DNA from 4 places in the Streptomyces sp. NPDC007346 genome. Region 1 is predicted to be linked to each of the others. Evidence: riboswitches for the same ligand, from Rfam matches in the RefSeq annotation. Region 1 holds a riboswitch; each other region holds the start of a gene.
What was found. Region 1 has a riboswitch for cobalamin ahead of metE (5-methyltetrahydropteroyltriglutamate--homocysteine S-methyltransferase). Riboswitches for the same ligand answer to the same signal wherever they lie in the genome.

Region 1 (7,294 bases):
CGCCGAGGCTGCGCCGGTACAGCTCGTCGTGGATGTCCCCCAGCGTGTCCCCGCTGACACCCTTGTAGAGCTGCCACTGGCTGGGCAGCAGCCGGTCCCGGGTGGCCTGCGGGAGCCCGTGGAAGTAGCGGGTGTAGTCCGGGGTGAACTGCTCCAGGCCGATCTTGCTGTACTCCATGGGCGCGAAGGCCGGGGTACGGGCGAGCCAGGTGAGCCCCTCCGCGCCTTCGGGCCGCAACCGCAGCAGGTCCAGCAGGACTTCGGCGCCCGACTGTCCCGAGCCGACGACGGTGACGTGCCGGGCGGCGAGCAGCCGGTCCCGCTGGGCGAGGTAGTCGGCCGAGTGCAGGACGAGGGCGACGGGGTCCGCCGCCAGGGCCCTCAGCGATTCGGGGACGTAGGGCGCGGTGCCGACGCCGAGGGCGAGGTGACGCGCATGGGTCGGCCCGCCCCCGAGGGTCTCGCCGTCCGGACCGAGCCGGGTGACGTCGACGGCGAACGCGCCCTGCCCCGCGTCCCAGGCGATGGCGTCGACGCGGTGGCCGAAGTGGGTGGAGGGCAGTTCGGTGCTCACCCAGCGCAGGTAGTTGTCGAACTCGGAGCGGTGGATGTGGAAGCGCTCGGCGAAGTAGAACGGGAAGAGTCTGCGGCGGGTCTTGAGGTAATTGAGGTAGCCCCACGGGCTTGTGGGCTCGACCAGGCTCACCAGGTCGGCCAGGAAGGGGACTTGGAGGGTGGCGCCCTCGATGAGCAGTCCGGGGTGCCAGTGGAAGGCGGTGCGCTGCTCGTGGAAGGCGCTGCGCAGGCCTGGCACACCGTCGGCGAGCGCGGCGAGCGAGAGGTTGAAGGGCCCCGCACCCACCCCGAGCAGGTCGAGGGGCGGGGTTCGCGGTCCGGGCGTCATCGGGTTCCTCCCACAAGGTTCGTGCGCATCGGCAACGTCATGGCGACAGCCTTTCCGTCGCCCGGACCTCAATATCGCTCCCGCCGACTCCGCCGACGCCGTCGCCCCCTTCGGCCGCCGCCCGCTCCGCCGCCTCCGTCACCAGGTCGAGCAGCGGCAGCAGGTCGGCGCCCCCGGCCTCCGGGTGCAACAGGGTGGCCTTCAGCCACAGCCGGTGCCGCCCGTCACCGTCCTCGGCCACCGCCCGCCCGAGGACGGCCCGCCCGTCCACGAGCAGCGTACGGCGGACCTCGGCGACGACGGCGTCCCCCGCCTCCGGTTCCAGCCCGTCGGCGACCGCCGGCCGGAACAGCACGGTGCTGATCCCGATCTCGCCGGGCCGGCGGCGCAGTGCGGGGTGCGCGTCGACGGCCCGGCCGAACTCCTCCGCCGTACGTACGCAGTGCTCGACCAGTTCGCCCAGTCCACGGCGGCCCAGGGCCCGGAAGGTGACCGCGATCTTCAGTGCGTCGGGGCGCCGGGTCGTACGGATCGAGCGGCCGAGCAGGTCGGGGAGTCCGGCCTCGGTGTCGTCGTCGGCGTTGAGGTAGTCGGTGCGCAGGGACAGCGGGGCGAGCAGGGCGGTGTCCGCGACGGCCAGCGCCCCGGCGGCGACCGGCTGCCAGCCGAGTTTGTGCAGGTCGAACGTTACGGAGACGGCCTGGTCGAGACCGGCGAGCCGGGGCGCCAGTCGCTCGCTGAACAGCAGCGGGCCGCCGTACGCCGCGTCGACGTGCAGCTCGGCGCCGTGCCGGTCCGCGATCCGGGCGATCTCGGGGAGCGGGTCGATGCGCCCCTCGTCGGTGGTTCCGGCGGTGGCGACGACCAGGGCCGGTCCGCCGCCGAGCCCGGACAGGGTGCGGTCCAGGCCGGCGGGGTCGATCCGGCCGTCGTGGCAGGCGACGACGGCCGGGGCGGGGAGGCCGAGCATCCAGGCGGCGCGGTGCACGCTGTGATGGGCGTTGGCACCGGTCACCACCCGCAACGGCCCCGACGCTCCCGCTCGTTCGCGGGCGAGGAGCAGGGCGACCAAGTTGGACTCGGTGCCGCCGCTGGTGATGAGGGCGTCGGGCGCGGGGGCGTCCGGGTGGACGAGCCGGGCCAGTGCGGCCGTGGTCAGATCCTCGATGACGCCGGCGGCGGGCGCCTGGTCCCAGGAGTCCATCGACGGGTTGAGGGCCGCCCCCGCCAGGTCGGCGGCGACCGCCACGGCCAGCGGCGGGCAGTGCAGATGGGCGACGCAGGCGGGGTCGGCCGGGTCGGCGGCCCCCTCGGCGACCGCGCGCACCAGGTCCCCGAGCGCGGCCTCGGCACCGACGCCCTCCTCGGGCAGCACCGGGGCGCACAGGTCGGTGGTCCGCCGGGCCACGGCGTCCGGTCCCCCGGCGGGCAGCGGCCCGCCCCGGGTCCGGGCGGCGCTCTCCAGAGTGTCCAGGACGAGGGCGGTCAGGGTGCGCAGGTGGCCGGGGCCGGGTACGCCGCCCGCGAGGAGGTCTCCCGTACCGGCGCTCACACCGCACGCCCCGGGGGGAGTTCGGCGGACAGCGGCCCCTTGGAGCGCGGCATGGCGAAGCCCTTCGGTCGGAGTGCACGGCGGGCGACGGTGATGCCCGCGCGCAGGGCGACCCCGGCCAGGGGAAGATCCACCACCGGGGTTCGCCGGTTAGGCTAACCTAACTCCGCCCGCGCGGAGGAATGCCCTCACGCACACGGTCCGATCGATGGGCGCCGAACTGCCGTTCGGCCGAACGCAGTCGGGGGCCGAACCGGGCGGCGTACGGCGCCGGGCGACCCGGTGCGGGGGCGGTGGTGGCCGCCCCCGCACCGGGTCGGATCATGCACCGGGTCGGGTCATGCCGTTTCGGTGGGCAGCTCCGCGCGGATCTCCCGCGCGGCGGCGACCAGGTTCTCCAGGGAGGTCCGGGTCTCGGGCCAGCCCCGGGTCTTCAGGCCGCAGTCGGGGTTCACCCACAGCCGCTCGGCCGGGATGGCCTCAAGTCCCTTGCGCAGCAGGGCCGCTGCCTCCTCGGTGCTCGGGATGCGCGGGGAGTGGATGTCGTAGACGCCCGGTCCGGCCTCACGGGGGTAGCCGTGGACGGCCAGTTCGCGGGCGACCTGCATGTGGGAGCGGGCGGCCTCCAGGCTGATGACGTCGGCGTCGAGGTCGTCGATGGCCTGGACGATGTCGCCGAACTCCGCGTAGCACATGTGGGTGTGGATCTGGGTGTCCGGCCGTACCCCGGCGGTGGCCAGGCGGAAGGACTCCGTCGCCCACTCCAGGTACGCGGCGTGCTCGGCGGCCCGCAGCGGCAGCGTCTCGCGCAGCGCGGGCTCGTCGACCTGGATCACCGAAGTACCGTTCGCCTCCAGGTCGTTCACCTCGTCGCGCAGGGCGAGGGCCACCTGGCGGGCGGTCTCGCCGAGCGGCTGGTCGTCACGGACGAAGGACCAGGCGAGCATGGTGACCGGACCGGTGAGCATGCCCTTGACGGGGCGCTCGGTCAGCGACTGCGCGTACGCCGTCCAGCGCACCGTCATCGGCTCGGGGCGCGAGATGTCGCCGGCCAGGACCGGCGGCCGGACGTAACGCGTGCCGTAGGACTGGACCCAGCCGTGCTGCGTGGCCAGGTAGCCGGTGAGCTGCTCGGCGAAGTACTGCACCATGTCGTTGCGTTCGGGCTCGCCGTGGACCAGGACGTCGAGTCCGGCCTTCTCCTGGAAGGAGAGGACCTCGCGGATCTCGTCCTTGATGCGCTCCTCGTACCCGGCCTCGTCGATCCGGCCCGCCCTCAGGTCGGCGCGGGCGGTGCGGAGTTCGGTGGTCTGCGGGAACGAGCCGATCGTGGTCGTCGGCAGCAGCGGCAGCCCGAGGTGGGCTCGCTGGGCGACCGTGCGCTCGGCGTACGGCTGGGAGCGGCGGCCGTCGGCGTCGGTGATCGCCGCGGTACGGGCCCGGACGGCCGGGTCGCGGGTGATGACGGCGTCGGTACGGGAGGCCAGGTCGGCCCGGTTGGCGGCGAGTTCGGCGGTGATGGCCTCGGTGCCGCCGGACAGACCGCGCGCCAGGACGACGATCTCCTCCGTCTTCTGCTTGGCGAAGGCGAGCCAGCGGGCGATCTGCGGGTCGATGTCCCGCTCGGCCCCGGCGTCCAGCGGGACGTGCAGGAGGGAGCTGGAGGCGGAGACGTCGACGTGGTCGGCGAGGCCGAGGAGCGTGCCGAGGGTGGCGAGCGACTTCTCGTAGTCGTTGATCCAGATGTTGCGGCCGTTGACGACGCCCGCGACCAGGCGCTTGCCGGGCAGTCCGCCCGCCGCGGCGAGGTCGGCCAGGTTGGCGGCGCCCGACTCGGTGAAGTCCAGCGCGAGCCCCTCGACCGGGGACTTGGCGAGCACCGGCAGCGCCTCGCCGAGCCGCCCGAAGTACGAGGCGACCAGCAGCTTGGACCGGTCGGTGAGGGAGCCGAGCTCGCGGTAGGCGCGGGCGGCGGCGTTCAGCTCGGCCGGGGTGCGGTCCTGGACGAGGGCGGGCTCGTCGAGCTGCACCCATTCGGCGCCGGCGGCCCGGAGGTCGGCGAGGACCTCGGCGTACACCGGCAGGAGCCGGTCCAGCAGGGTCAGCGGCTCGAAGTCGGCGGCCACACCGGGGGCCGCCTTGGCGAGCAGGAGGTAGGTGATCGGGCCGACCAGCACCGGGCGCGGGGTGTGGCCCAGCGCGAGGGCTTCCCCGAACTCGGCGACCTGCTTGGAGGAGTCGGCGGTGAACACCGTGTCCGGGCCCAACTCGGGCACCAGGTAGTGGTAGTTGGTGTCGAACCACTTGGTCATCTCGAGCGGGGCCACGTCCTGCGTACCGCGGGCCATGGCGAAGTAGCCGTCGAGGGCGTCGGTGCGGACCGCCTCGCGGTGCCGCTCGGGGACAGCGCCGACCATGACACTGGTGTCCAAGACGTGGTCGTAGTACGAGAAATCACCGGTCGGCACCTCGTGGACTCCGGCCTCGGCGAGCTGCTGCCAGGTTCCCCGGCGCAGTTCGGCGGCGGTCTGCCGGAGGGTGTCCGCGTCGACGCGGCCCTTCCAGTAGCCCTCGATGGCCTTCTTCAGTTCACGGTTCTGACCCTGGCGGGGGTAGCCGTACACGGTGGCCCGTGCTGCCGCGGCTGCGGGCTTCGCTGTCACGTGACTCTCCTTCGCGAGCATGTCTCCAGCTGATCCCGGGACGGGACGCGGACGCGAAGGGGTGACGTATCGGGTGGAGAACCGACACGTTGACCGTGTCCGTCCACCCGACGGTTACGCCGACCCGCCCACGAGGTCACCGGGAACTCCGCACGCGATCGGTCGCGTGCGGGCAACGGGCAGGTCTTCGGACTCGCGGGCACGTCTGCCGGGGCAGACACCTACTGGCCGTCGCTTCCCAGACCCGGCCGGGCCCAGTGCGTATGACGGCGGTCGTTCCCACTCACCGCTGCGGGGCAGTCCCGGATTCCCACCGGGTTCCCTCTTACGGCACCCTGCCTGGCGGGCAGGGCGAACCAGTTGCACCGGTCAGCCTAAGGGGACGACCACCCGGCGCACACCGTTGTTCAGACTTCGGACGGTGATCTGAGACACGGGCGCCTCCCCTCCGGGTCACGTCCGGCCGTTCCCCGGGCGTTCCGGCGCGGTGCGGCCGGCCCGGCAGCAACGCCGCGGGGAGCAGCGCGAGCGCCGCGAGGACGAGGAGCGCCGCCCCAGCCGTGCAGCTCCGCCTCGGCCGGCGACCACAGGCCTTCCTCATCCGTTCGGCCGTTCGCCACCCGCTCCCTGACTGCCGGTCAGGTCGCTGACCTCGACTGTGCGGAGCCAGTGACTCAGATGTAACCGAATGGCGTAGGCGGACCGGAACCACAGAGCGCCACAGGCCGTTCTTCTTGCCAATACACGGCCGCCGACCCGCGGCGGCGACGAGCGAGGGAAGCGCCATATGAAGAAGACAGTCGGGTGGGCCCAGGACGGCGACGACTGGACGATCACCGTGAACGGCACGCTGTACCGGGCCGTCGAGCGGCCCGCCGACGGGCGGGTGCACGACTATCTGGTGCGGGGCAACGACCTCACCGCCGAGTGCCCGACCCTCGGGCACGGGCTCGGAGTGATCCGGGCGCACGAGTCCCGGAGCTGACCTCCGGCCGGGTCCGGCGACGAGGTGCGGCGGCCGCCCGCGCCTCGACGCGACCCGCCGCCTCCTGTCCGGGCCCCGCTCACGGGCCGGGGCCCATCAGCCGCGGAGCGGGCGGCTGCCGGCCGCCCGAGGGACAATCGGGGCATGACTGACACACCCCCGCGGATCAACGCCCTGGTCGTCGACGCCGCCGATCCCGAGCGGCTGGCCGCCTTCTGGTCCGAGCTGCTCGGCAGGCCGGTCGTGGACCGCACCGGTCCCTACGTCTGGCTGCGGCGGGAGAACGGCCAGGGCCTGGGCTTCCAGCGGGCCGGTGAGCCCAGGCCGGGCAAGAACCGCGTGCACGTCGACATCAGCTCACCCGATCCGGCCGCCGAGCAGCAGCGGGTCGAGGCGCTGGGCGGGCGCCGGCTGGAGGAGTACGCCGACGGCGGGTTCCTGGTGATGGCCGACCCCGAGGGCAATGAGTTCTGCGTCATCCCCGAGGGGTCCGTGGGCATGGACGAGCGGGGCCGCGCCCACTACCTCGACTGACCCGCGCCGCCCGTGGCCTCCGGGCCCTCCGTATCGGCCGCCGGGCGGCGCAGCAGATACGTGTCCATGATCCAGCCGTGCCGTTCGCGGGCCTCGGCGCGCACCCGGCCGATCCGCTCGGCGACCTCGTCGAGCGGTCCGGAGACCAGGAGCTCGTCCGGGGTGCCGATGTAGGCACCCCAGTAGATCCACAGCCCCCTGCCCGTCAGATGGGTGAAGGTCTCGTGGCCGTCGAGCATCACCACGATGTCGCCGTCGTCGTCCGGGAACCCCTCGGCGAGCCGCCTGCCGGGGGTGATGTGGACGGGGCGGCCGACCTGGTTGAGGGAGGTGCGGTGGCGGGCGGCGAGCGCGGAGACGCTGCTGATCCCGGGGACCACCTCATGGCCGAATTCCACCGTGCCCCGGGCCCGGATGTCCTCCAGGATCGCCAGCGTGCTGTCGTACAGGGACGGGTCGCCCCACACCAGGAAGGCCCCGCACTCCCCCGGCGCCAGCTCCTCGGTGATCAGGCGTTCGCAGATGTCGGCGCGGCGGTGGCGCCAGTCGTGCACCGCCGACGTGTAGCGCCCCCGGTCGCCCTGGGTGCGGTCCCGCCAGGGGTCCTCGGCCTCCACGACCCGGTAGGGGCCGGTGAGGTGCTCGGCCAGGATGTC
Region 2 (7,294 bases), on a different contig from region 1:
GGAAAGGCGGCGGGCGCGAGGAGCGCCGCGCCCGCCAGACCCAGTGCGGCCAGGGCGTGGCCGACGGTCCGGCGGAAGCGGGACCTCACAGCTCACCGCCCATGGCCGTACGGCGCCTGCGGGCGGCCACGACCGCGCCCCAGCCCGCCAGGACGAGTACGGCGGCCGCCGCCGCGAGGCCGAGCGTCTGCGCACCGGTTGCGGCGAGGCCGCCACCGCCACCGCCACCGCCGCTGCCACCGCCGGCGCCCGGACCGTCCGTGTTCACGATGCCCGGCCCGCCCGCGGAGCCTGTGCCGTCCCCGGGTGTGACGATCACCGGGGCGGAGGAGGAGGGCAGCGGATTGGGCGTCGTACCGTCCAGGCTGCGGGCCAGCACACCGAACGAGACGCCGGTCGAACCGCCCACCGCCTGCGTCGAGGCCCGCAGGTCGGAGCCCCGCTGCCCCTCCTCGGCCACGTTGAAGCCGCCGTCCGCGTTCTGCTGCGAAGCGAGGAACTTCAGCGCCTTCGCGATCTGCGCGCCGTACTTCCCGGCGTCCAGGGACAGGCCCTGCACGGCGAGCGCCGCCGAGTTCACGGAGTTGCCCGAGGCGCCGGGGAAGCCGCCGTTCGGCAGCTGCTGAGCGGCGAGCCAGGCCAGCGCCCGGTCCACGGCGGCCGTGTGCGTGTCGCCGGGCACCAGGTCCAGCGTCATCGCCGCCATCGCGGTGGAGTCCACGTCCGTGTCGCCCGTCGGCGGGATCAGGCTCGGCCAGGCGCCCGACTCGGCGTCCTGGAGCCCCGAGAGATAGGTGACGGGGGCCTCGGCGGCCTTCTCCTGGCCCGCCCGCACCTGGGCCATGACGCCGAGGGACTGGTCGAAGACGGACCGCGCGTAGGTGTACGCCCCCTTGTCGGCACAGCTGGTGTCCGGCGCGGTGCTCCTCGCGGCACAGACGGCGTCGGCCAGACCGGCGATCAGGTCCTTGCCGCCGAAGTCGCGAGGGTCGCGGTCGACCACCTGGGCGAGCAGGGCCGCCTTGCCCATCGAGCCGCCCATGGCGTACTCGGTGCCGACCTTGGTCCAGTCGTGCACCGTACGGCTTTCGCCGTCCTTGCCGCCCCCGTCGAGGAAGTCGACGACCGTGCGCAGCGCGTTGTCGTCGTGCCCGGTCGCGGCCAGCGCGAAGGCGCCGTCGATGGTGAGGCCGAAGTCGGCCCGCCCGGTGGGCCCGCCCGCCGTGTAGTAGCGGCCCTGGTGGAGGTTGGCGGGGCTGGTGAGGTAGGCGACGCCCTTCTTCAGGTCCGGGCCGTCACCGGGCGGCGTCGTCGGGGGCGTCGTCGGCGGGGTGGTGGGAGGCGTGGTGGGCGGTGTGGTCGGGGGAGTGGTCGGCGGGTCGGTGGGCTCGGGCACCTTCGTGGTCAGGGTGACCAGGCTGGTGGAGCTGCCCGCCAGCACGGCCGGTGCCGTCGCGTACAGGGCGGCGTCGGTGGCGTCCTCGTCGAACCCGAAGCCGCCGTCGGCCAGTTGCTCCCGCGAGAGCCACCAGACCGCCGAGTCGGCCGCGCGGACCTCACCGAGCGCGCGCAGCGCCTGCGTGGCGTAGGCGGTGGCCGCGACGGAGCCGGTGGTGGCGCCGTTGTACGGGGGGAACGCGCCGCTCTTGAGCTGCGCCTTCTTCAGGTACGCGAGCGCCTTGGCGACGGTGGCGTCGTGGCCGCCCGCCTCGTCCAGCACCAGGGCGACGAGGCCGGTGGTCATCGGGTCGCCGTCGCAATACTCGCCGGGCCTGATCAGGATGCTGGTCACCGAGCCGTCCTGGCAGACCAGTCGGGTCAGCCGGTCCACCGAATCGGCCGGCGGCACGACCCCGCCGCGCAGCAGCGCCAGCACGGCCAGCGCCTGTACGTCGCCGTACATGGCGCCCCGGAAGTCGCCCTTCGCCGTGCACCCCGGGGCGGGGCCGGTCACGCAGACGTTCTTCTCCAGGTCCCCGAGCAGGTCGTGCCCGCCGAAGTCGCGCGGGTCCTTCTCCGTGATCTCCGCGAGCAGGGCCAGCCGGGCGGCGGCATGGGCGTCGGGCGCCTCGTCGGGGCCCGCCGCGTAGGCGTACTCGTCGGTGGAGGAGGCGAGTTTGGCCACCACCTTGTCCAGGGCCGGGCTCGCGCCGTCGGCGGCGGCGAGTGCGTACGCGGCCTCGGTGGTGAGGAAGTGGTTCGGGGCCCCGGAGCCCTCGTCCACCACCTGGGTGCCGTCGTGGAGTTGGCTCGTCACCCAGCGGGCGGCCGCCGGTACGTCGATCTTTCCGGCCGGGACGCCCGGGTCGGTCGGGTCAGGCGACGGGCCGGGTGTGACGCCGCCGCCCGCGCGGACGTCGTCGGGGGTGAAGGTGGGCCGGCCGGTGGAGCCGCCGATGTCCGTGCCGCCGAACACCCATGCGTCCACATCGCCCGCCTTGGGCCGGCGGTTCATGGCGCCGAGCGGGCTGTAGGACCAGCTCTCCTGGCCGGGCGAGGCGATCCAGTACGACCAGTAGGCGGTGGCCTGCGGGGTCAGGACGCAGTCCTCGGTCTCCGGAGTCGGGTACTGCGTACCGGAGTTGAAGGCGCCGGAGCCGATGCGGCAGATGAAGCCGTCACCGTCGTGCTGGGTGCCCTCGGTGGTGAACCCGCCGTCGCGCAGGAGTTCGTACCCGGTGGTCGGGGTGGTGTCGCAGCCGCGCACCACACCTCCGCCGAACGGCCCGAAGTCGACCGCGACGACGGCGCCATGGGTGGCCGTGCACTCCTCGATCGGGTCGGCCGCCGCCGGAGCGGCACCGGTGACGAAGGCCACGCTCGCGGCGAAGGTCACCGCTGCCGCCGAGAACAGCGAGAGGAGTCTCCTGCCGGCTGTGCTCCGGTCATGTTGCTGTGCGGTCCCCACCACGGCCCCTCGTGTCGTCCGGGCGGGCCATGCGTGGCAGAAGGCCCCTTTCGGCCACGGCCCTCAAGGGGCCGCCCGCAGAGGGCTGTTCGAACCACGCCGTAGTCCGCGACGGCGTTTCTCGCTGAAATTCCTGGCCCCAGGCATTCCGGCTCGCCCGCGCGGTGGCGGGCCTACGGTTGCGGGTCAGCGCCGGATTTCGACCGGCTTCCCCTGGAGCTGAGTGCTTATCAGGCGGATTGGAACACGCTCTCGAAGAGGCCGTCAAGGTGGTTTGCGTCTCGTTGCCTCCCGGCCGACCCCGCACCCCTGCCGTCCCTGGCGCGCCCCTGCCGCCTCGGGTAGCGTCCTGGCCTGCCACGAGGGGGAACCCGGTGCGAATCCGGGGCTGACGCGCAGCGGTGTGGGACGGCAGGGGGCCGCTCCCGAGCCCGAATGCCCTGTTGGCAGCCGTATCCAGCGAAGCCGTACCCACGCGTCCGGGCGTCGGCCACCCACCCTCGCCCCCGGTGTGCACCCCAGGGGCCGGGCGGTGCCGCACGCCCCTCATCACAGGAGCAGGCACATGCCCCGTTCTGTCACCTCCCGCGCCTCCCGCCGTCTGGCCCTCGTGGTGCCCGCCGCCCTGGGGGCCTTCGTCCTCACGGCGCTTCCCGCCGCCGCGACGTCCACCCCCGCCCAGATCGCCATCTCGAAGACCAACGGGGTGGCCTACCTCAAGTCCCTTCAGGCCGCGGACGGTTCGTACGCCGGCTCCGGGCTCTCCAACGAGTGGGCCTTCAGCGCGTTCGCCGCCGCCGGAACGGCCGCCGTGGACGTGACACCCGGCGGCGACGCCACGAAGAACGCGCGCACCGTCTACCGCAACCTCCTGGCCACCCCCGGCTGGCCCTCCGCCACCCCCGTCGTCACCGACTACCAGCGCGGCACGCTCAACGCGTACGCCGCCGGGATCGACCCCGCCCGGGTCTCCGCCTCGCGCAACCTGATCGCCGACATCTACGGCTACTGGCAGAACGCGGAGGCCGGCTACTTCGGCCCGTCCGGCAACTACAACGGGACGGTCTTCGCCGCACTCGCGCTGGGCGGCGCCAGAACCCAGGCGGGCGCCCAGCGCGTACCGCAGGAGCTCGTCGACAAGATCGTCGCCCGGGTCCGGGCCAACCAGCACGACGACGGCGGCTGGACCTACAGCAAGGCCGAGGGCAACCCGACCGAGCTGGCCAAGCCGGGCGACATCGACATGACGGGCGCCTCCATGGCCGCGCTCTGCGTCTCCGGCGTCCCGAACACCGACCCCGACATCCTCCAGGCCAAGGCGTTCCTCAAGAGCAAGCTGGTCAACTCCTCCGGCGCCTTCAGCGCCCTGTACGGCGTCAACTCCAGCTCCAACGGCTGGGCCGTCTCCGGCCTCAACGCCTGCGGCATCGACCCGCAGACCGGCGACTTCCTCACCCCGCTGGGCCGGACCCCGGTCGACTTCCTGATCGCCCAGCAGTTCAACCCCGGCGGCGGCTTCAAGTACCAGCCCTCGGACACCTCCCCGTCCGCCTACTCCTCCACCGACGCCCTGCGCGCCGTCGCCGGGGGCGGCTTCACCGCCGCACCGCCCACCCCGGTCACCTCGGGGGCGCCCACCTGGGTCGCGCAGAGCGGCTTCACCTCCGGTACGGCGACGAAGCTGGCGCTCACCGTGGACGACGGCACCGGCACCCTGAAGGTCTGCTCCGTCGCCTTCACCCCCACGGGCACCACGACCGACCTCGGCACCGTCCTGGCCGCCGCGTCGACCACGTCCACCCCGGCCGGCTGCGTCACCTCCGTGGTCCCCGCCACCGGGACGGGCGCCATCACCTCGCTCAACGGCAAGGCCAACACCGGCTCGGCGACGTGGAAGGTCTCGGTCGACGGCTCGGCGTTCGCCGGGGCGACGCGCGACAAGGTGATCGGCGTCGGCGACACGATCGCGCTGCGCTTCTCCTGACCCCCGGTCCGGTGGAGGGGGCGGGTCCTCAGGCGGGCGGCGCCCCCTTCACCGGGTACGGCACGAACGTGCTGCTGTTCTCGTCGACGGCCAGCGGCTGCCCCAGCGGCGGCACCGCGCGCTGCGGGCAGTCCAGCCGCTCGCAGATCCGGCACCCCATCCCGATCGGCGTCGCCGCCGAGGCGTTGTCCAGGTCGAGCCCGTCGGAGTAGACGAGCCGCCCGGCGTGCCGGATCTCGCAGCCGAGCCCGATCGCGAACGTCTTGCCCGGCTCGCCCCACCCGCCCCGGTGGCGCGTCACGGCCCGCGCGGTCCACAGATGGCGCTGCCCGTCGGGCATGGCCGCGATCTGCACATGGATACGGCCCGGGGCGGCGAACGCCTCGTACACGTTCCACAGTGGGCAGGTGCCGCCCGCGCGGGAGAAGTGGAACCCGGTCGCGGACTGCCGCTTCGACATGTTCCCGGCCCGGTCGACCCGGACGAAGGAGAACGGCACCCCGCGCAGCCGGGGCCGCTGGAGCGTGGAGAGCCGGTGGCAGACCGTCTCGTGACCGAGCCCGAAATGGTCGGTGAGGCGCTCGATGTCGTACCGGACCTCCTCCGCCGCCGTATGGAAGGCGCGGTACGGGAGGATCAGCGCGCCCGCGAAGTAGTTGGCCACCCCGATCCTCGCCAGCGGCCAGGTCGCCGACCCCTCGTCGTAGTCCTCCGAGGCCAGCCGCGAGATCTCCCCGCCGTATTCGAGCAGCGCCAGCTGGGTGGCCATCCGGAACGCCTGCTGCCCGGGGCGGAGCCGGCTGGAGAGGTGCAGCACCCGGGCGTCCGGGTCGTAGTGGTGCAGCCTGCCCGTGTCTGGGCCAGGGGAAGCGGGGCCGGCGGGCCGTCGTGCCGGACGCCGGCCCGCGGGGGTGCCCCCGGGCCGGCCCCGCCGGTCGTCGGTGGTGGCCAGCCGGATGCCGTGGTGCTCGGTGAGCCGGGCCGCGAGCGCGGTCACGACCTCGCCGGGGCGCACCCCGATCTCCGCCGCCAGCTCCTCCGCCGCCAGGTCCGCCTCGTGCAGGTAGTTCTGCCGCCGGTAGAAGAACTCGCGGATCTCCTCGTGCGGGGAGCGCGGCAGGTCGAGACCGCCGCCGCCACGCAGCTCGGCCGCCTCCGCGAGCCGTCCGGCCAGCGCCTGGTTGCGCCGCCCGAGGTCGAGCAGGACGGACGCGACCCCCGGCAGCCGGGAGGCCAGCTCGGACAGCTCGGCGGCCGAGACGCGCGCCGTGCCGACCTCGTCGGCCAGCGCCTCGCGCAGATCCGCCAGCACCCGGGTGGTGTCCCGCTCCGAGAAGAAGCCGGGGTCGACCCCGAACGCCTCGGTCAGCCGCAGCAGCACCGGCACCGTCAAGGGGCGCGAGTCATGCTCCATCTGGTTGAGGTAGCTCGGCGAGATCGCCAGTATCCGGGCCAGCTCCGCCTGGCTCAGCCCGCGCTCCTCGCGCAGCCTGCGCAGCCGCGCACCCGCGTAGGTCTTGCTCATACCGGAGCCCTTCGCGCCGTCGTCGACATGGTGGCAACCCTAGCCGCGACACGGCCGTCGAGAGCCTTCGCAACCTTGGCAAAGCGCACGGAAAGATTGGCAGAACTTGGCACACGTCTCTGGTTGATGGCACTCAGTGCCACTCCCAGAGTTGTTCCTGCGGCCCACCGGACACCGGCTCCGGACTGGGGTACCGAGCACGATTTCATGCCCTGACGTCGTACTCCTCGGGATCCCGGACCGGTTCGCCGGGCGCATTGCTCACCGTTCCACCTCGGAGGTCCGGTGGGCCGCACCCAGGAGCCGCGTCACTCGGTGACGTGGCTTAGCACCCTTCACACGATCGACCCACACGACTTCGGGAGTGACGCCATGGCGCAGGCAAGGACGACGGCGGAAGAGCTGGCGCGGCGGTGGGCGAGCGACCCCCGCTGGAAGGGCATCGAGCGCACCTACGGCGCCGAGGACGTGGTCCGGCTCTCCGGCAGCGTCCGCGAGGAGCACACCCTGGCCCGGCGCGGCGCCGAGCGGCTCTGGCGCCAGCTGCACGAGCAGGGCTACATCCACGCGCTCGGCGCCCTGACCGGCGGCCAGGCCGTCCAGCAGGTCAAGGTAGGCCTCCAGGCCGTCTACCTCTCCGGCTGGCAGGTCGCCGCCGACGCCAACCTGGCCGGCCACACCTACCCCGACCAGAGCCTCTACCCGGCCAACTCGGTGCCGAGCGTGGTCCGCCGGATCAACAACGCCCTGCTGCGCGCCGACCAGATCGCCACCGCCGAGGGCGCCGGAGACACCACCGACTACCTGGCCCCGATCGTCGCCGACGCCGAGGCGGGCTTCGGCGGACCGCTCAACGCCTTCGAGCTGACCAAGGCGA
Region 3 (7,294 bases), on a different contig from region 1:
AAGGGCGTCGTCGGACACACCCTCGCGGCGGCGGGCGCGATCGAGGCGGTCGCCACCGTCCTGACGCTGGAACGTTCCCTCATCCCGCCGATCGCCAATCTGGACTCCCTCCCCGACGCCTTCCCGCTCGACTGCGTGGTGAAGGAGCCCCGCCACCAGCGGGTCGAGCGGGCGGTGAGCCACTCCTTCGGCTTCGGCGGGCACAACGTGGCGCTCGCCTTCCAACGCACCTGACCCCGCAGGGCTGTTCGGGAACGGTGAGGGGTGTCCTCACCGTTCCTTGATCGTTACTCTGTCGTGACCGTATCCATGCATGAACCATCCCTGCCCTCCACGGACGCTCTGCTCACCCGAGTGCTCTACGGCGACAACTTCCGCCAGGAGCACGCGTTCTGGCGTCGGCTGCTCACGACAGAACCGTTTCGGCGTTCCGGTGGCGGCACCCCCGACGAACGGCTCGACCTCGCCTACCACCGGCTCCGCATCCTCAACGACACGCTCGACTGCGGCGCCAGGCTGGCCGCCGACCCCCGCGCACTGGCCGCCCTGCACGAATGGCTCGGCCCGGTCGACCCGTCGCTGACCACCGTCGCCGGCATCCACTACAACCTCTTCCTCGGCAGCCTCCTCGACCACGACCCGCGCACACCGCGCGACCTCTCGGACTTCCTGGAGCTGCGGTCCATCGGCACCTTCCTCTGTACGGAGGTGGCGCACGGCAACGACGCGGCGGCCGTCGAGACCACCGCGACGTACGACCCCGAACGCGACGGCTTCGTCCTGCACACCCCGCACGCCGGAGCCCAGAAGTTCATGCCCAACACCAGCCCCGCCGGGGGCCCCAAGACCGGCGTGGTGGCCGCCCGGCTCGTCGCCGACGGCACGGACCACGGGGTCTTCCTCTTCCTCGCCCCGCTCACCGACGAGGTCAGCGCCCTGCCCGGCGTACGGGTACGGCGGCTGCCCGCCCGGATGGGCTCCCCGGTCGACCACTGCCTGACCTCCTTCGACCGGTACTTCGTCCCGCGCGAGGCACTGCTCGCGGGGGACCAGGGGCGGGTCGGTCAGGACGGGCGGTTCACCAGCGAACTGGCCAGCAAGCGCAGGCGGTTCCTGCTCTCCATCGGGCGGGTCACCCCCGGCAAGCTCTCGATGAGCGCCTGCGCGGTCGGCTCCGCCCGGGTCAGCCTCGCCATCGCCGTCCGCTACGCGGGCCACCGGCTGGTCTCCGGGCCGCGGGCCCCCCAGCGGATGCCGGTCTACGAGCACCGCTCCCACCACGGCCCGCTGGCCGGGGCGATGGCCACCGTCTTCGCCATGAGCCTGCTGCACCGCAGGGCGCTGGACCGCTGGGAGTCCGCCCCCGAACCCGACCGGAACGAGGCGGAGCGCCTGGTCGCCGTCGCCAAGGGGTGGATCACCTGGCAGGCGCGCGGCGTCATCGTCGAGTGCCGGGAGCGGTGCGGGGCGCAGGGGCTGCTGGAGAACAACGGCATGACCGAGCTGTTCACCGGCATCGAAGGCGCGATCACCGCCGAGGGCGACAACCTCGCCGTACACGCCAAGGCCGCCGCCGAGATGCTGTTCAGCGTCACGGTCCGCGAGGACGAGGAGGACGGGCGGCCCGGCGAGCTGGACGACCCCCGCTTCCTGGGCCGGCTGCTCGCCGCGGTGGAGGACATCTGGTTCGACCGCGCCCGGGAGCGGATGAGGGCCGCCCCGGCCGGCGACCCGCTCGGCCGGTGGAACGCGGCGTCGGGTCCCGCGCTGCGCGGGGTGGAGGCGTACGGCTACCGGCAGGCGAGCGAGGCGTACGAGCAGGCCGCGGCCTCCCTGCCCGAGGGGCCGGCCCGCGAGCGCCTGACCGAACTCCACCGGCTCTTCGCCCTCCAGTGGGTCGCCCGCAACAGCGGTGACCTGCTGGCGGCCGGACGGCTGACCGCCGAACAGGTCACCTTGCTGCCCGACGCGGTGGAGCGGCTCATCGCGACCGTGGCCCGGCACGCCCCCGACCTGGTGAAGTCGTTCGCGCTGCCGGAGCGCCTGATGTCGGACTGGCCGATCGCGGGCCCCGGCTACGCGGACGCCTACGACGACCCGGAAGGGCCGTGGCACCGGGGCCGCACGGCGGGATTCCGCCGGCCCGCCTGTGGCAGCAAGCGCCGTCCGCTGCGCGAGAAGGTGGCGGCGCTCGGTACCCGCGGAGTGCTGCTGGCGTACTGGGGAACCACATCGATGCTCTCCCGATGGTTCGAGAAGCCGCAGGTGAGCGTAGACGAATCGGTTCGCCCCAAGGCGTAACCGGAGGATCGTCATCCAGTTACATCGGGCGGTGGGGTCGCGTTCGACCACCCGCCCTTCATCAAGTCGCCGACGAGCTGCCGATGAGCCGCCGATGAGAGGAAACACCGTGAAGACCCAGACCATCCACCCGAAGATCACCGAGGTGCTGACCGCGACGTTCAAGGTGCCCGTAGTCGAAATCCTGCCGGACTCCACGATGGACAGCCTGGAGATGGACTCCCTGGCGGTCGCGGAGTTCGCCGTCATCATCAAGGAGACCCTGGGCATCACCGCCGACTCCGAGAAGCTCTACAAGGACGCCACGCTGGCCGACATCTCCGCGTTCATCGACGCGGCCGTCGGCGGCGAGGCGGCGGGCAGTGCGGTGCCGGTGAGCAACACCCGATGAACCGACCCGCCATCGCCGTCACCGGCCTGGGGATGATCACCCCGGCCGGCCACACCACCGACACCACCTGGGACGGGGTCCGCCGCGGGGAGTCCTTCGCGCGCACCGTCCCCGAACTGCACGGCTGCGCCGTCGACTTCGCCTGCACGGTCTCCGGCATCGACCTGGACGACGCGGTGGGCGGCCGCACCGCCTTCCGCATGGGCCGGTACGTGAAGCTCGCCGTCCTCGCCGCACGGGAGGCGGTGACCGACGCAGGGCTCGACCCCGCCCGCTGGGACGGCGCCCGCGTCGCCGTCGTCGTCGGCACCAGCAGCGGAGGATCCGCCGGACTCACCGATCAGGCCGTCGCCCTGGAGCGGCGCGGCCCCGAGGCCACCTCGCCCTCGGGCATCCTGCTCACCATCCCGAGCATGCCCGCGGCCGAGATCGCCATCCAGATGAAGGCCACGGGCCCCAGCCTGGCACCGTGCACGGCCTGTTCCTCCGGGGTGACCGCCCTCTCCGTGGCCCGCGACATGCTGGCGCTGGGCCGGTGCGACATCGCGATCGCCGGAGCCACCGAGTCGACCGTCTTCCCCATCGCCATGACCGGCTTCGCCCGCTCGGGCGCGGCGGCACCGGGGGACGGGGACCCCGCCCGCCTCTGCCGCCCCTTCGCCGCCGACCGGGCCGGACTCGTCATGGGCGAAGGCGCCGCGATCATGGTCCTGGAGCGGGCCGCCGACGCCCGTGCCAGGGGAGCGGCCCCCCGGGCGCTGCTGGCCGGCGCCGGCGCCACGACCGACGCCCACCACCCCACCAGCCCGCACCCCTCCGGGCAGGTCGCACAGGCCGCCGTCGACGCGGCGCTGGCCGACGCGGGCTGGCGGGCCGAAGACGTCGACCACGTCAACGCGCACGGGACCTCGACCCCCCTGAACGACGCGACGGAAGCCGCCCTCATCAGCCGGGCCTACCCGCACCGGCCGCCCGTCACCGCCCCCAAGGGCGTACTGGGCCACTGCATGGGGGCGGCCGGCGCGATCGAGGCGGGGCTGACCGTCCTGACCCTCCAGCACGGCATCGTCCCGCCGATCGCGAACCTGGACGCCCCCGACCCCGGGTTCACCATCGACTGCGTCACCAAGATCCCGCGCGAACTGCCCGTACGGCGGGCCGTCAGCCACTCCTTCGGGTTCGGCGGACAGAACGCGGTGATCGCCCTGGAGGCTCCGTAAAGGGGCGGCCGGGCCGGTGCGGCGGGACGATCCCGCGCCGCACCGGCCCGCGCGGACCGGTCCGCGTACCGGCTCTGAGCTGCACGAAGAGCCGTGATAGCTTGCCGGGGCCAGTCGAACCCCAGCGACGGGGTCAGGGAATCCGGTGCGAGACCGGAACTGACGCGCAGCGGTGAGGGGGACGGGCGGGGCCACGGCCACTGGAGCACGGACGTGCTCCGGGAAGGCGTCCCGCCCGGACGAACCCGAGTCCGAAGACCTGCTGGCACCCGCGCCCCGCACCGGGGCACGGGAACCGTACGACGGGCTCCGCGGCTGGGCCCAGAGACACCGAGGTCCTCCGTGCTGTCCACGCCTGCTCCGATACGCACCGCCGCCCTGCTCGCGGCGGGCGCCGTCCTGCTCACCGCCTGCGGCGGCGGGTCCACCACGTCGTCCGCCGACGGCGGCGGCCAGGCCGACGGCTTCCCGCTCACCCTCGAGAACTGCGGGCGCACCGTCACCGTGAAGGCGCCGCCCCAGCGAGCCGTCTCCGTCGACCAGGGATCGACGGAGATCCTCCTCTCGCTCGGCCTCGCCGACCGGCTCGCGGCCACCGCCACCTGGACCGACCCGGTCATGAAGGGCCTGGAGAAGGCCGACGGGAGCGTCGAGCGCATCTCCGAGAACCGGCCCTCCTCGGAGAAGGTCCTCGACAAGGAGCCCGACCTCGTCACCGCCTCCTTCGCCTCCACTCTCGCCAAGGGCGGTGTCGCCCCCCGCGAACAGTTCGAGAAGCTGGGCGTCCCCACCTACATCTCGCCCGCCGACTGCATCGGCAAGGACAACAGCGGCGGCGGTGACGGAGCCCGTACCGCACCCCTCACCATGGACAGCGTCTACACCGAAGTCCGCGAACTGTCCCAGGTGTTCGGCGTCCCCGAGCGCGGCGACGCCCTGGTGAAGAAGCTTCAGGCACGCGTGGAGAAGGCCACCGACGGCGTCGACGCGTCGGACACCTCCCTCCTCTACTGGTTCTCCGACTCCAAGGCCCCCTACCTCGCGGGCTGCTGCGGCGCCCCCGGTGTCATCACCCGGGAGCTCGGCGCGAAGAACGTCTTCGACGACACCCACGACGAATGGCCCCAGATCAGCTGGGAGACCGTCGCCGACCGCAACCCCGACGTCCTGGTCATCGGAGACCTGACCCGCACGACGCAGACCGCCGAGAGCGCCGAGAAGAAGATCGAGTTCCTGGAGTCCAACCCGGTCACCAGGACCATGGACGCCGTCAGGAACCGCCGGTACGTGCTGCTCAGCGGCCAGGCCATGAACCCCACCATCCGGACGGTCGAGGGCCTGGAGAGCGTCGCCGCCGCTCTGCGCACCTTCGGGCCCACGGGGTGAGCGGCGGCAAGGGGGCGGTGCGGGAGGCCGTGGACCCGAAGGCGCCCGCGCCACGGGTGGCGCCGGGCCCGGTGTGGAGCGGCGGCCCGCTCGCGGCGCTGCTCTGGATCGGCGGTCTCCTGCTCCTGCTGCTCTCCGTCGCGGTCGCCGTCACGATCGGGCCCGCCCGGATCTCCGTCCCCGACGTCTGGTCCGCCGTCGCCTCCCACCTGGGCTTCGGCACCTCGGAGCTGAGCCCGATCCGGGACGGCATCATCTGGAACCTGCGCATGCCCCGCACCCTGCTCGCCGCCGTGTGCGGCGCCGGGCTCGCGGTGTGCGGCACGGTGATGCAGTCCCTGCTGCGCAACCCGCTCGCCGACCCGTTCGTCCTCGGCGTCTCCTCCGGGGCCTCCACCGGGGCGGTCGTGGTGGTCGTCCTGGGCGTCGGCGGGGGAGCGGTGTCGCTGTCGGCCGGGGCCTTCGTCGGGGCCATCTGCTCGTTCGCCCTGGTGCTGCTGCTCAGCCACACCCTCGGCTCCACCACCGACCGGGTGGTGCTCTCCGGTGTCGCCGCGATGCAGCTCTTCTCCGCCCTGACCTCCTTCGTCGTGATGACCTCCGCCGACGCCGAGCAGACCCGCGGGGTGCTGTTCTGGCTGCTCGGCTCGCTCAGCGGGGTCGGCTGGAGCGAGGTGGCCCTGTGCACCGCCGTCCTCGCCGTCTGCCTGACCGTCTGCCTGGCCCACGCCCGTACGCTCGATGCCTTCGCCTTCGGGCAGGACGCCGCCGCGGCGCTCGGCGTCGACGTCGCCCGCACCCGGATCGTGCTGCTGTGCACCACCGCCCTGCTGACCGCGGCACTCGTCAGCTCGGCCGGGGCGATCGGCTTCGTCGGCCTGGTGCTCCCGCACGCGGCCCGCGCGCTCACCGGCTCCGGGCACCGGCGCCTCCTGCCCGTCACCGCACTCGCCGGCGCGATCTTCCTCGTCTGGGTCGACACCCTGGCCCGCACGGTCCTGGACCCGCAGGAGGTACCGGTCGGCGTCGTCACCGCCCTGATCGGCGTACCCGCCTTCGTCCTCGTCCTGTACCGCACCCGGAGCACGCCATGAGCCACACCCTGAACGGTTCCGGAGGGCTGCGCGCCGAGCGGGTCGGCCGGGAGGCGGGCGGCCGGCTCATCCTCGACGGGGTGGCCATCACCCCGCCGCCCGGCGCCACCGTCGGCCTGCTCGGCCCCAACGGCTCCGGCAAGTCCACCCTGCTGCGGATCCTCGCGGGCCTGCTCGCCCCGGACACCGGCGTGGTCACCCTGGACGGCGACCCGCTCGCCGGCCTCGGCCGCCGTACCGTGGCCCGCCGGATCGCCGTCGTCGACCAGCACGCCGTCACCCAGGTCGACCTCAGCGTCCTGGACGTCGTACGCCTCGGGCGCATCCCGCACCGCCGGGCCTGGTCCGCCCCGGACCGTACCGACGAGGAGGCCGTCACCGACGCCCTGCGGCGCACCGGCCTCGCGGACCGGGCCGCACAGTCCTGGCACACCCTGTCCGGCGGCGAACGCCAGCGCGTGCAGATCGCCCGCGCCCTGGCCCAGCAGCCCCGCGAACTCCTCCTGGACGAGCCCACCAACCACCTGGACATCCAGCACCAGCTGGAACTGCTCGCCCTGGTCGCCGAGTTGCCCCTCACCAGCGTGATCGCCCTGCACGACCTCAACCTCGCGGCGATGTTCTGCGACCGGATCACCGTGATGAAGGCGGGCCGGGTGATCGCCGGCGGCACCCCGGCCGAGGTGATCACCGAGGAGCTCATCGAGGACGTCTACGGGGTCCGGGCGGTCGTCACACCCGACGGGCCGGACGGACGTCCTTCGGTACGGTTCCTGCCACGACGCTGAACGGCAGGCGGCAGGCGGCACGCAGCAGGCAGCACGCAGTGGGTGGCAGGCAGCGGCCGGCCCGCAGCGGACCGGAGGGCCGCCCCGGACAGCCCTCCGGGCGGACCCGTCGGC
Region 4 (6,833 bases), on a different contig from region 1:
GATCGTCTCGACCGAGTCCATCCACTTGAAGCAGAACTGGGCCTTCTCACGGATCGAGGGGATCTCCTCGACCGCGTCGAACGCCGCCGCCCGGTCGTCCGGGTCGGGCAGGTAGGTGTCCAGCAGCGTCAGGTAGAACTGGACGTGCACGGCCTCCTCGAAGAGCTGCCGCGACAGGTACAGCCGCGCCTCGGGGGAGTTGATGTGCTTGTACAGCGTCAGCACGAGGTTGTTCGAGACGATCGAGTCACCGGTCGCGAAGAACGCCACCAGCCGGCCGATCATGTGCTGCTCACCCGGCGACAGCTTGGCGAGGTCGGCGACGTCCGAGTGGAGGTCGACCTCCTCCACGGTCCAGGTGTTCTTGATCGCGTCCCGGTAGCGCTCGTAGAAGTCCGGGTAGCGCATGGGGCGCAGGGTCAGCTCGAAGCCCGGGTCGAGCAGGTTCTTGGTGTCGTTGGTGCTCATTACTGGCATGCCTCGCAGGACTCGGGGTTCTCAAGGGAGCAGGCGATGGCGTCCGCGTCGGGCGCCGAGGCCTGCTGTACGGGAATGGGGGCGGCGGCCGACGCCTGACCGGAGGCGGCACGGGCGATCCGGGTCGCCGGGCGCGAACGCAGGTAGTACGTCGTCTTCAGCCCCTGCTTCCAGGCGTACGCGTACATCGAGGAGAGCTTGCCGATCGTCGGCGTCTCCAGGAAGAGGTTGAGCGACTGGCTCTGGTCGAGGAACGGCGTACGGGCCGCCGCCATGTCGATCAGGCCGCGCTGCGGGATCTCCCACGCCGTGCGGTACAGCGCCCGCACGTCCTCGGGGATCCAGGCGAAGCCCTGCACCGAGCCGCTCGCCTCGCGCAGCGCCTCACGGGTGCGGGCGTCCCACACGCCGAGCTTCTTCAGCTCGTCCACCAGGTAGGCGTTGACCTGGAGGAACTCACCGCTGAGCGTCTCGCGCTTGAACAGGTTGGAGACCTGCGGCTCGATGCACTCGTACACACCGGCGATCGAGGCGATCGTGGCGGTCGGCGCGATGGCGAGCAGCAGCGAGTTGCGCATGCCGCTCTTCGCGATCCGGGCGCGCAGGGCGTCCCAGCGCTCCGGCCAGTTCAGCTCGGTGTCGTAGTGGTCGGGGTGCAGCACACCGCGCGCGGCCCGGGTCTCGGACCAGGCGGGCAGCGGGCCCGACCGCTCGGCCAGGTCGCAGGAGGCCTCGTACGCGGCGAGCATGATCCGCTCGGCGATCCGCGTGGAGAGCGCGCGGGCCTGCGGGGAGTCGAAGGGCAGGCGTAGCTGGAAGAAGACGTCCTGGAGGCCCATCGCGCCCAGGCCCACCGGCCGCCAGCGGGAGTTGGAGCGCCCGGCCTGCTCGGTCGGGTAGAAGTTGATGTCGACGACCCGGTCGAGGAAGGTGACCGCGGTGCGGACCGTGGCGTCCAGCCGCTCCCAGTCGATCGAGCCGTTCGCGACGAACGCGCCCAGGTTGACCGAGCCCAGGTTGCAGACGGCCGTCTCGCCGTCGTCGGTGACCTCCAGGATCTCCGTGCACAGGTTCGAGGAGTGAACGACCCGGCCCGGCTCGGCGGTCTGGTTGGCGGTCCGGTTGGAGGCGTCCTTGAACGTCATCCAGCCCTGGCCGGTCTGTGCGAGGGTCCGCATCATCCGGCCGTACAGCTCACGCGCCGGAATCGTCTTGCGGGCCAGGCCCTTGGCCTCGGCCGCGCGGTAGGCGGCGTCGAACGCGTCGCCCCACAGGTCGACCAGCTCGGGGACCTCGGCGGGGGAGAACAGCGACCAGTCGGTGTCCGCGTCGACCCGGCGCATGAACTCGTCCGGGATCCAGTGCGCCAGGTTCAGGTTGTGCGTACGGCGCTGGTCCTCACCGGTGTTGTCGCGCAGCTCCAGGAACTCCTCGATGTCCGCGTGCCAGGTCTCCAGGTAGACCGCCGCGGCACCCTTGCGGCGGCCGCCCTGGTTCACCGCCGCGACGGAGGCGTCCAGCGTCTTGAGGAACGGCACGATGCCGTTGGAGTGCCCGTTGGTGCCCCGGATCAGCGAACCCCGGGCGCGGATACGGGAGTAGGAGAGGCCGATGCCGCCCGCGTGCTTCGACAGGCGCGCCACCTGGTGGTAGCGGTCGTAGATCGAGTCCAGCTCGTCCTTGGGGGAGTCCAGCAGATAGCAGGAGGACATCTGCGGGTGCCGGGTGCCGGAGTTGAAGAGCGTGGGGGAGGAGGGGAGGTAGTCCAGCCGGCTCATCAGCCCGTACAGCGCGGCGACCTCGTCCAGCGCCCGCACCGAGTCGTCCTCGGCCAGCCCCGCGGCCACACGCAGCATGAAGTGCTGCGGGGTCTCGATGACCTGGCGGGTGAGCGGGTGGCGCAGCAGGTAGCGGCTGTGCAGTGTACGGAGGCCGAAGTAGCCGAAGCGGTCGTCGGCGCCGTCGGCGGTGGCCCGGTCGACGAGTGCGTCGAGCGCCTTCGCGTGGAGCGCCACGAACGCGGCGGTGCGGTCGGCGATCAGCCCCTCGCGGTGGCCGACCGCGACCGAGGCGGAGAAGTGCGTCGCGCCCTGGCCCGCGGCCTCGTCGGCGATCGTGCGGGTCAGCAGCCGGGCGGCGAGCCGGGAGTACGCGGGGTCCTCGGAGATCAGCCCCGCGGCCGCCTCGGTGGCCAGCGAGCGCAGCTCGGCCTCGTCGGAGCGGGCGTTGCGCCCGCGCAGCGCGGAGGCGGCGACCCGTCCGGGGTCGGTGTCGGGCAGATCGACGGTGAGGTCGGTCAGGGTCCGCAGCAGGGCGGTCCCGGGTCCGTCGTTCGCGTGGTCACCGGACGTGGTGGAGGCGGCGATTCCGGTGGCTGAAACCGGATCGGCGGGCGCGATGGTCACTGGGCTTTCCCTCGCTCGGCTGGGGGCCGGCGGCGAGCGGGGAGCCAGGCAGCACGATGCCCCGGAGGGCAGCACTGCTCACGGCGTCCACCGGCCCATCCGCGAGGCCCGGACGTCTGGCGTCCGGTTCGGTCGAGCCGGACGCGCTGTCGGCAGGTCATCGGACTTCAGGTGTGCAAAAGCACACTGATCACACCGTTGCGGGACAGTTCCGGATTCACACCGGATTCCCCTGCGGCGACAGCGAGGTCGAGCATACATGTGGGGGGCGCCAGATGCTGCGGCCCCCACATGTTGTGTCGCGTCGATTTAATACGCCCCTCAGGAGGCCGCCTCCAGCCCCAGCCGGAAGGTCATGAGGCGCAGGCCCGGCACCGGCTCCCAGTCCCGCTCAGGGGTCCGCAGAAAGCCGAGCCGACGGTAGATCCTATGGGCTGGGAGCATGGCCGGCTGCGTCGACAGCACCAGCCCCCGGACGCCTTCGGCGGACCGGGCCCGCTCGACGCACGCCCGTACGAGAGCCTCTCCCACACCCCGTCCGCGCCCCGCACGGGCCACGGCCAGCATCCGGAACTCGGCCTCGTCCGGAGCGGAGATATCGCGCCACGGAGTGCCGGGGGCGGCATACGTCACACCACCGAGCACCACCCCGTCCGCGTCGAGCGCCACGAGCACCTCCGCCTCGGCCGCCCGCTGCTCCACCGCCCGCAGTTTGAGCAGATACGGGTCCTGCGGGCCGTCCAGCAGATCATCGCCGAGATAGGCCTCGGCGATGATCTCGCCGAGTACGGCGTACTCGCCGGGCTCCGCCACTCTGATCGTCAGATCCATCAGCCACTCGCTCCCACTTCGTTGTTCGGGGCGCCGTCGCCCACCGGCGGCAGGTCGCCGCGCTCGACGGGCTGCTGTCCGGAGCCGTCCCCGGCGGGCGGCAGCACCCGGTCCAGCTCGTGGTCGTCGGCGCGATGGGCGGCCCGCGCCGCCGACCGCAGCGTCGTCCGGTCCACCTCGCGCGCCCCGCTCACCGTGATCACGAGGTCGCCCTGTTCCTGGGCGTACGCGTGGCCCGACTCCGTGGCCCGGTACCAGTGTTCGCCGTCCCGCTCGCACGTCACCAGGGGCTCCTGACCGCCGGCGGGTGCGGAGCCGTCCGTACAGTCGGCCACGGCGTGCGGGCGGCGCTCCACCGACAGCTGGAGCATCCCGCCGTCCGGCGCGGTGTAGGAGCTGCCGAACCCGTCGTCACCGAGCACCCCGACCGACTGGCGCGCCAAGGCGTAGCCCGCGGCCTCGGTCACCCACACATGCTCCGTGACGAGCTGCGCGGCGCTCGCCCGCGCCTCCAGCTCCGCCCGGTCGGGCGCCGGTTCGGCCGAGGAGCTCCGGTCCGCCGCCGACTCCGAGCCGGGCGCCGGGACACTGCCGCAGCCCGTCACCGCCGCCAGGGCCAGGGCCAGGGCCAGTGTCACGGTCGGGAGGAGGGGCCGGAGCCGGGGCGACCGGCAGCGCGATGTCATGGGCACATCCTTTCGTACGGTCAGGAGTCCGCGCACCGGGAAATCGAGCGGCGGCCGGACTCGCCCACGGGCGCGAAAAGGGGCCGCCGCGCCCCTGGGAGGGGTGCGACGGCCCCGATCGGCCGACGGCGGTCAGCAGCAGCGGAAGCCCTCGCGGGGGTCCGCCTCACGGGCGTCCGTGCGGCTGCGTTCGAAGGCGCGGCGGGTCATGACCGGGGTGTCCGGATCGTGGGACCTGGCGTGGGCCACGTAGCGGTCGTACGTGGCTTCGCCGGTCAGCTCCCGGACGTACCAGCGGATGCGTCCCGCCACCCGCCGTACGTCCTCGACCGTCATGTCCGGTCCCCCGTTCCCGCCGTCTCCTTGCGGATGCCGCCCTCGGGGCCGACGCCCGCGGCGGCCAGTTCGGCCTTCTCCTCCTTGGTCGCGATGAGCGAGGCCGGGGCGACGAGCCTGGACTCGACGTACGGCGTCTCGTGGAGCCGGACGCTCTCCGGGTCGCGGATGGCGTTGAAGCAGACCCGGCCGGCGTCCACGAGCACCACGATGATGAGGACCGCGAAGAGCGCGCACAGCACCCCGTCGACGGTGGAGTTGGTGACGACGGTCCGCATCTCGTCCATGTTCTTGGCGGGAGCCAGCACCTCGCCCGCGTCGATGCCCGCCTGGTACTTGTCGCGCTGGGCGAAGAAGCCGACCTTCACGTCCGAGGAGAAGATCTTTTGCCAGCTCGCGGTGAGGGTGACCGCCACGTCCCAGGCGAGCGGGACCGCGGTGACCCACGCCCACTTCAGGCGGCCGGACTTGACGAGCAGGGTGGTGCAGACGGCCAGGGCGACGGCGGCCAGCAGCTGGTTGGCGATGCCGAAGAGCGGGAAGAGCTGGTTGATGCCGCCCAGCGGGTCGTGCACGCCGACCCAGAGGAAGTAGCCCCAGCCGCCGACCACGACGGCGCTGGCGAACCAGACGCCCGGCTTCCAGCTGACCTCGCGGAACGGCTTGTAGGCGTTGCCCAGCATGTCCTGGAGCATGAAGCGCCCGACGCGGGTGCCGGCGTCCACGGTGGTGAGGATGAAGAGCGCCTCGAACATGATGGCGAAGTGGTACCAGAACGCCTTCATCGCGGTCCCGCCGATCACCGCGGAGAAGATCTCCGCCATGCCGAGCGCGAACGTGGGCGCGCCACCGGTCCGGGAGAGCAGGCTCGCCTCCTCGACGTCCTTGGCGGCCTGGGCCAGGGCGTCCGGGGTGATGGTGAACCCGAAGTTGGCCACGGCCTGGGAGGCGGACTGGACGCTGTCGCCGATCACGCCGACGGGCGCGTTGATGGCGAAGTACAGACCGGGGTCGATGATGCAGGCGGCGATCATCGCCATGATCGCCACGAACGACTCGACCAGCATGGCGCCGTAGCCGATCATCCGGATCTGCGTCTCCTTCTGGACCATCTTCGGCGTGGTGCCGGAGGAGACCAGGGAGTGGAAGCCGGAGAGCGCGCCGCAGGCGATGGTGATGAAGACGAACGGGAACATCGAGCCGGCGAAGACCGGGCCCGAGCCGCTGGTGGCGAAGTCGGTGACGGCGGGCATCTTCAGGGTCGGCAGCGCGACGACCACGCCCAGGGCCAGCAGCCCGATCGTGCCGACCTTCATGAAGGTGGAGAGGTAGTCGCGCGGGGCCAGCAGCAGCCAGACGGGGAGCACGGAGGCGAGGAACCCGTACACGATCATCCAGATGACCAGCGTGCCCGGCTCCAGCGTGAAGAAGTCCGCCCACGACGACTCGGCCACCCAGCCGCCCGCGACGATCGCGAGCAGCAGCAGCGCGACGCCGATGACGGAGACCTCGCTGACCTTGCCGGGCCGCAGGATGCGCAGGTAGACGCCCATGAAGAGGGCGATCGGGATCGTCATGCCGATGGAGAAGACGCCCCACGGGGAGTGGGCGAGCGCGTTCACGATGACCAGGGCGAGGACCGCGAGCAGGATGATCATGATGACGAAGACCGCGATCAGGGCGGCGATCCCGCCGACCGGGCCGATCTCGTCCCGCGCCATCTGGCCGAGCGAACGGCCGTTGCGGCGGGTGGAGAAGAAGAGCGTCACCATGTCCTGGACGGCACCGGCGAAGATGACGCCGACGACGAGCCAGATCGTGCCGGGCAGATAGCCCATCTGCGCGGCGAGCACGGGGCCGACCAGGGGGCCGGCGCCCGCGATGGCGGCGAAGTGGTGGCCGAACAGGACCCGGCGGTCGGTGGGGTGGAAGTCGACGCCGTTGTCCAGCCGTTCGGCCGGGGTCGCGCGGTTCTTGTCCGTCTTCAGGACCCGGTTGGCGATGAACCGGGAGTAGAAGCGGTAGGCGATGGCGTACGAGCCGAGGGCCGCCAGCAGCATCCAGGCGGCCGAGACCTCCTCACCCCGCGAGAGTGCGA

Region 2: another riboswitch for cobalamin. It lies ahead of AB0917_RS27595 (prenyltransferase/squalene oxidase repeat-containing protein); the one in region 1 lies ahead of metE (5-methyltetrahydropteroyltriglutamate--homocysteine S-methyltransferase).
Region 3: another riboswitch for cobalamin. It lies ahead of AB0917_RS21140 (ABC transporter substrate-binding protein); the one in region 1 lies ahead of metE (5-methyltetrahydropteroyltriglutamate--homocysteine S-methyltransferase).
Region 4: another riboswitch for cobalamin. It lies ahead of AB0917_RS32555 (ribonucleoside-diphosphate reductase subunit alpha); the one in region 1 lies ahead of metE (5-methyltetrahydropteroyltriglutamate--homocysteine S-methyltransferase).

What each region holds. Positions count from the first base shown of each region.
Region 1 is NZ_JBEYKR010000021.1:43,709-51,002, forward strand. It holds gene AB0917_RS09270 (SidA/IucD/PvdA family monooxygenase) at 1-904, opposite strand, end outside; gene AB0917_RS09275 (aminotransferase class V-fold PLP-dependent enzyme) at 942-2,456, opposite strand; gene AB0917_RS09280 (hypothetical protein) at 2,453-2,593, opposite strand; gene metE (5-methyltetrahydropteroyltriglutamate--homocysteine S-methyltransferase) at 2,795-5,119, opposite strand; cobalamin riboswitch at 5,280-5,495, opposite strand; gene AB0917_RS09290 (hypothetical protein) at 5,907-6,104, shown strand; gene AB0917_RS09295 (VOC family protein) at 6,249-6,638, shown strand; gene cobF (precorrin-6A synthase (deacetylating)) at 6,626-7,294, opposite strand, start outside.
Region 2 is NZ_JBEYKR010000139.1:6,303-13,596, reverse strand. It holds gene AB0917_RS27600 (hypothetical protein) at 1-89, opposite strand, end outside; gene AB0917_RS27595 (prenyltransferase/squalene oxidase repeat-containing protein) at 86-2,908, opposite strand; cobalamin riboswitch at 3,031-3,167, opposite strand; cobalamin riboswitch at 3,271-3,349, shown strand; gene AB0917_RS27590 (prenyltransferase/squalene oxidase repeat-containing protein) at 3,474-4,892, shown strand; gene AB0917_RS27585 (short-chain fatty acyl-CoA regulator family protein) at 4,921-6,417, opposite strand; gene aceA (isocitrate lyase) at 6,790-7,294, shown strand, end outside.
Region 3 is NZ_JBEYKR010000081.1:23,733-31,026, forward strand. It holds gene AB0917_RS21120 (beta-ketoacyl-[acyl-carrier-protein] synthase family protein) at 1-234, shown strand, start outside; gene AB0917_RS21125 (acyl-CoA dehydrogenase) at 310-2,301, shown strand; gene AB0917_RS21130 (acyl carrier protein) at 2,411-2,692, shown strand; gene AB0917_RS21135 (beta-ketoacyl-[acyl-carrier-protein] synthase family protein) at 2,689-3,912, shown strand; cobalamin riboswitch at 4,007-4,194, shown strand; gene AB0917_RS21140 (ABC transporter substrate-binding protein) at 4,255-5,298, shown strand; gene AB0917_RS21145 (iron chelate uptake ABC transporter family permease subunit) at 5,370-6,392, shown strand; gene AB0917_RS21150 (ABC transporter ATP-binding protein) at 6,389-7,180, shown strand.
Region 4 is NZ_JBEYKR010000223.1:386-7,218, reverse strand. It holds gene AB0917_RS32560 (ribonucleotide-diphosphate reductase subunit beta) at 1-468, opposite strand, end outside; gene AB0917_RS32555 (ribonucleoside-diphosphate reductase subunit alpha) at 468-2,882, opposite strand; cobalamin riboswitch at 3,016-3,156, opposite strand; gene AB0917_RS32550 (GNAT family N-acetyltransferase) at 3,204-3,713, opposite strand; gene AB0917_RS32545 (hypothetical protein) at 3,713-4,399, opposite strand; gene AB0917_RS32540 (YbdD/YjiX family protein) at 4,532-4,735, opposite strand; gene AB0917_RS32535 (carbon starvation CstA family protein) at 4,732-6,833, opposite strand, start outside.